2 regions of the Pseudoalteromonas sp. 2CM41L genome follow, and region 1 is predicted to be linked to the other one. Evidence: predicted binding sites of a transcription regulator. Region 1 holds the regulator's gene; the other holds the start of a gene.
What was found. The regulator sigma-54, encoded in region 1, starts transcription at its own class of promoters, with help from an activator protein. The targets are predictions, from matches to a motif close to GTTGGCACGNNNNTNGNNT.
Positions count from the first base shown of each region.

Region 2: MTF64_RS18845 (DUF1328 family protein) is a predicted target of sigma-54. The motif match lies at 1,211-1,229, and genes of this name have one in related genera.

Region 1 covers NZ_JALNTN010000006.1:160,745-163,896, forward strand. The annotation lists gene lptA (lipopolysaccharide transport periplasmic protein LptA) at 1-59, shown strand, start outside; gene lptB (LPS export ABC transporter ATP-binding protein) at 56-781, shown strand; gene MTF64_RS10140 (RNA polymerase factor sigma-54) at 851-2,350, shown strand; gene hpf (ribosome hibernation promoting factor) at 2,378-2,665, shown strand; gene MTF64_RS10150 (PTS sugar transporter subunit IIA) at 2,670-3,122, shown strand; gene rapZ (RNase adapter RapZ) at 3,142-3,152, shown strand, end outside.
Region 2 covers NZ_JALNTN010000023.1:18,461-21,612, reverse strand. The annotation lists gene oadA (sodium-extruding oxaloacetate decarboxylase subunit alpha) at 1-485, opposite strand, end outside; gene MTF64_RS18850 (OadG family transporter subunit) at 495-740, opposite strand; gene MTF64_RS18845 (DUF1328 family protein) at 1,269-1,442, shown strand; gene MTF64_RS18840 (hypothetical protein) at 1,495-1,686, shown strand; gene MTF64_RS18835 (YcxB family protein) at 1,843-2,310, shown strand; gene csrA (carbon storage regulator CsrA) at 2,361-2,552, opposite strand; gene MTF64_RS18825 (aspartate kinase) at 2,642-3,152, opposite strand, start outside.

The DNA.
Region 1 (3,152 bases):
TTTTAGTGCCTGTTGAAGCAAAAATTAAAGAAAAAACAGGTAACGAAGGTCAACCATGAGCACCTTAAAAGCAGAACTATTAGCAAAAAGCTATAAAGGCCGCCAAGTTGTAAAAAATGTAGGCCTTGAAGTAGAAGCCGGCAGCATTGTTGGCTTATTGGGCCCTAATGGCGCAGGTAAAACCACCACCTTTTACATGATTGTAGGGTTAGTACCTAGCGACAAAGGTAAAATTTCTATTGATGATAACGACATTACGTTATTACCTATGCACAGCCGCGCCCGCTTAGGCATTGGCTATTTGCCGCAAGAGTCATCAATATTTAGAAAGCTGACAGTTTATCAAAACCTAATGGCTATTTTAGAAACGCGTAAAGAGCTCAATAAAGCCGCGCGAGAAGAAACGCTTAACAACTTACTTGATGAATTTAGTATTCAGCATATTCGCGATAGCCAAGGTATGGCGCTTTCTGGTGGTGAACGCCGCCGTGTAGAAATTGCCAGAGCACTGGCAGCGAACCCCAAATTTATTTTATTGGATGAGCCTTTTGCTGGTGTTGATCCGATTTCAGTGTTAGATATAAAGAAAATAATAGAACATCTTAAAAACCGTGGCATTGGCGTATTAATTACCGATCACAATGTAAGAGAAACCCTTGATGTTTGTGAAAAAGCCTACATTGTTTCTCATGGGGAGCTAATTGCATCTGGTACCCCAGAACACGTATTAAATGACAAAACTGTACGCGATGTTTATTTAGGCGAGCAATTTAGGCTGTAACATTTAAGCCACACCTACAAGCATCTGCTAATATTAATTATAACAACATAAAAGGATTGTTAGAGATACATGAGGCAATCATTACAGCTGCGCATGGGCCAGCAACTTACAATGACTCCACAATTGCAACAAGCGATTCGCTTGCTGCAGCTCAGTACATTGGATCTCCAGCAAGAAATACAAGAAGCACTTGATAGCAACCCGCTATTAGAAGTAGAAGAGCAAGATTACACGGAAGAGTCGGCTGGAAAAAATGAACAAAAAGCAGATACGGATGATGTAACCGTAAGCGCATCGGCTGACGATACAACCAGCGAGTACGAGCAAGACAGTGGCGAAGCTTTAAATAAAGACACCGTTAGCGATGATATGGCAATGGATGTAACTTGGGATGAGTACATGAGCGCAGCCCCTGCGGCATCCTCAGGCCCAATGCCAGAAGATGAGTCTATTTATCAAGGTGCCTCTACTGAAACGCTACATGAGTATTTAATGTGGCAGCTTCAGCTTACTCCTTTTAGCCCAACTGACGAAGCCATTGCTATTGCCATTGTAGAAGCTGTAGATGACTCGGGTATTTTAACGCTAAGTTGCGAAGAAATTTTAGAAAGCTTTAACCAAGAAAACGATGACGAAGTTGAAGTTGAACTTGATGAAATAGAAGCCGTTTTAAAACGTATTCAGCTATTTGACCCTGTAGGTATAGCCGCGCGCAGTTTACAAGAGTGCTTGTGCATTCAGCTAAACCAGTTTGATAAAGACACCCCTTTTATAGAACAAACTAAAATGATCTTAACCGATCACATTGATCTATTAGCGGCACGCGACTATCGTACATTAATGAAAAAGACTAAGCTTAAAGAAGACGAGCTTAAAGAGGTCATGACCCTAATACATACCCTCAACCCAAAACCTGCAGATACAATAGTAAGGGAAGAGTCGGAGTATGTAATACCGGATGTGTCGGTTAAAAAAATAAAAGGCCGCTGGGTGGTAGAGCTAAATCCAGATAGCATGCCAAAAATACGCGTAAATAGTCAGTACGCAGCTATGTCACGTACCGTAAAATCAAGTGGTGATAGCCAGTTTATTCGCTCTCACTTACAAGAAGCTAAATGGTTTATAAAAAGCCTTGAAAGCAGAAACGACACGCTGCTCAAAGTAACAAACTGTATTGTAAAACAGCAACAGGCATTTTTTGAACATGGCCCCGAAGCCATGAAGCCAATGGTTTTAAACGATGTTGCTGAAATGGTAGAAATGCATGAATCGACAATTTCGCGTGTTACCACGCAAAAATATATGCATACGCCACGTGGTATTTTTGAGCTTAAGTATTTTTTCTCAAGCCACGTAAGCACTGAAAACGGCGGAGAGTGTTCATCAACCGCAATACGTGCCCTAATTAAAAAGCTAATTGCCGCGGAAAACTCAGCTAAACCATTGAGTGATAGTAAAATTGCGGATATATTGGCAGAGCAAGGAATTAAAGTAGCTAGACGCACAATAGCAAAATACCGTGAATCGCTAGCTATTCCACCGTCAAATCAGAGAAAGAGTTTGATATAAGACGTAAAAAACAAAGAGGAAATGCTTATGCAACTAAACCTAACTGGTCGTCACGTAGAAGTAACTGATTCACTTAGAGACTATGTAAATAATAAATTTGCAAAGCTAGAAAGGCACTCAGATCATATTAGCAATGTGCATGTCATTCTCGATGTAGAAAAACTCAACCAAAAAGCAGAAGCGACTATTCATGTAAGTGGCGCAGATTTATTTGCCTCAACAGAGCACCAAGATATGTATGCCGCTATAGACTCGTTGATTGACAAGCTCGATCGTCAAGTCATAAAACATAAAGAGAAGCTTGCTAGACACTAATATTATGAAATTAAGTACATTAGTATGCCAGGACTGCAGCAAAGCTGCGGTCCTTTTTAGTAGTAAAAAAAGAATTTTAGAGTTTATCAGTGAGCTAGCTCATGAAAAGCTCCCCTACTTACCACAACAAGATATTCTTAATGCGCTGGCAAGCAGAGAAAAGCTAGGCAGTACTGGTATTGGCCGGGGTATCGCCATTCCTCATGGCAGAATGGGTGGCGTAGAAGAGCCGCTGGCTTTAGTACTTGTTAGCGACACGCCTGTTAACTTTGATGCTATTGATAACTGCCCTGTTGATATTTTTGTTGCACTCATCGTACCAGATGGCGATAACCAACAGCACCTAAAGACTCTGGCAACCATAGCTGATAAACTGAGCAACAAAGAATTTTGTAAACAGCTGCGTAGTGCTAAAACCGATGCAGAGCTGTATCAAGTAATTGTTGATCAATCGTAGTAAATACTAAGGGCTATAAATGGAGTTAAT
Region 2 (3,152 bases), on a different contig from region 1:
TGTTTCGCAAGGGTTAACCACATATCAAGGGTATGCACTGGGCTTACAGTATAAGAAATAGTGCCTTGCGCGTGTGCTCCTACTTTTACAGCCGCTTTAATTGCCGTTTCTAAGTTACGTACATCGTTCATGGCGTCAAAAATACGAAATACATCTACACCATTTTTGTGGGCACGCTCTACAAACTTTTCTACCACGTCATCGGCATAGTGGCGGTAACCCAATAAATTTTGCCCGCGCAATAGCATTTGTTGTTTAGTATTAGGCATTGCTTTTTTAAGGGCACGAATACGCTCCCACGGATCTTCACCTAAATAACGAATACACGAATCAAACGTAGCGCCGCCCCACGACTCAATAGACCAATAACCGGCATCATCAAGTTTGTTAGCAATAGGGAGCATGTCATCTAAGCGCATACGGGTTGCAAGTAAAGACTGATGAGCATCGCGTAAAACAAGTTCTGTTAATTTTAATTTAGCCATGTGTGCCTCTTATTTATTATTTGATTTGTACTGAGCAATGGCAGCACTAATAGCAGCGATGTGCTCGTTTGGCACACCTTGAGATTTTAAAGATGGTGATTTAACCGGTATTGCAACTTCAGCCTCGTCAAAACGAGCAACCAAGTTAGACATGAGTGACACAGCACCAATCAATATTGAAAGAAATACAAACACGCCCACCATGCCCGTCAGCATCAAGCTACCTGCGGTTGTGAGTACAGCTCCTATATCCATTTTTCTCCCCCTGCACTATATAGCGATATAAAAAACCGCTTTATTTAAATAATTATTCACCGAATGATAACAAAACTTTTAACTTTGTCCACCACCTGTCAATTGGTAAAACCAATTAAAATTAAACTAACATACAGTCACAATAGTTAACATAGCTAATACTGGGTTAAATTGGCTTAGATATAGATGATAAAAATAACCGTTATAGGCAAAGGTTATATGGTTAAACCCAAAACAACTTAAAAACCATAAAAAATAGTAAGTTAAACGGCAGGTAAAAAATCAGTTTGGGCTAAAATGTAAATTGGTCTTACCAAGACTAGTAAAGCAGCGCGCAAAAAATATTTATTTTTTTACTCTCTTTACAATAGTGTGAATAAGTTACATCGTTAAACGTAAAACTTACCAATCCTAGATTTACAACCTTCGCTCAAAAAACCATAACATATTGAAAATTAATAAAATTAAACTCTGGCACGCAACTGGCATTATTACTTTCGAACGAATTTGATAACCAAGGAGAAAACAATGTTACGCTGGACAATTACATTTTTAGTTATTGCTTTAATCGCTGCAGTGTTAGGTTTTGGTGGTATCGCAGGTGCCGCAGCTGGTATAGCAAAAATTATATTCTTTATCTTTTTAGTACTTTTAGTGATTTCTTTAGTTTCAGGTGCGCTGCGCGGTAAATCGCCCAGGTAGCTACTAACATACTTAAAACACTAAACAATCAACATATACAAGGAATTACATTATGAACACAACAACTTTAAAAGCAGCACTAATCGCCGTATTTGCAGGTTTCTTTATGATGGGTTGTGAAGACAACCACGCAGAAGAAGCAGGTGAGCGTATTGATGAAGCAGTAACTGACGTGCAAAACTCTGTTGAAGATGCATGTGAAAATGTTAAAGAAGGCGTTAACGCAGAAGAAACTAACTGTTAATCTGTTTGGTAACGTAAAAAACGGCTTTTAATAAGCCGTTTTTTTGTGCGCTAACAAAAAGCGGCTTCTAACTCTTATAATGCATAGCCTACATTAACGGGTGTGATTTTTACGCTAGCTTGTTAAAATAGCGAAAACTATTACTTATTAGCAATTATGGCACTGACCACCACATACACACTCGATAAACCCTACTACTACGAATGCTTTGACGAGTCCCACTCTTATAGTAAAGCAGCCAAGCCAAAGTATTTTTTGCTGGCATTACTGGTGTGCTTAGGTTTAATTAGTATTTACGCTATGGACGATCATTACCTAGGTACATTTTTAATAATGCTAGGTGTATTAGAATGCGTTGCCTTTTATTACCGCAGGCCTTGGTGGGTTACGCGCCAAATGTTTAGTCGTGCTTCGGGCTCAACGGTTACTCTTTCGTTTACCGATGACGCTATTAGCACCGAAAACCACTATAAAAGCCATACATTTAAGTGGGCAGAAATAACCCATATTATTAAAACTAACCACGGCTACTTAGTGCACCATAATAAAGGTATGCAATATATTTCTAGCAGTGTATTAACCGATGAAATGCGCGATTTTATAAACAAAAAAGCCACTCAGTGAGTGGCTTTTGGTATAGCTAAGTGCATTACTCAGCTAAGTATACGTGTTGATTAAGCATTGCCCGGATTAGGGTTAGACTTTTCAGCTTGTATACGCATGTAAATCTCTTCACGATGCACTGAAACGTCTTTAGGTGCGTTAACACCAATTCGAACTTGATTTCCTTTAACACCTAATACAGTAACAGTTACTTCGTCACCAATCATTAGGGTTTCACCTACTCTACGAGTTAGTATTAGCATTCTCTTGCTCCCATGTTCCAATAAATTATAAGATTCCGCTTGACCATTTTAATGAAAAATTGATTGAAAAGTAAGTAAAAACTCCCAAACTATCCATTTTCTGTTAAAAATTCTGAGTGTAACGCTCTTACTGCTAGTTCTAAATACTTCTCGTCGATTAAAACCGATACCTTGATTTCAGACGTCGATACTAAAACTATGTGTATGCCTTCTTGCGCCAATGCATCAAAAAATTGATGCGCTACACCACTGTGAGACTTCATTCCTATGCCAACAGCCGACACTTTTGCAACTGTTGTATCACTAGAAATGCTATCAGCCTGCAGATTTACCTGTTGTTGAGTTAGTAAATCGTGTGCTTGCAAATAGTCATTTGAATGCACAGTAAAAGCATAGTCTATTTTTTCAAAGTTATGATTAACTTGACTAATCATATCTATTTCGATGCCATTTTCTGCAAAAAGTTTCAAAATTTTTGTAAGAGAATGAACACAGTATGGTACGCCATGTACCTTTATCAAGCATTCGTCACGATTAAACGCAATCCCCGACACAACCTTTGTTGGCATATCGCTCTCCTCAAAACTTATTAGCGTTCCT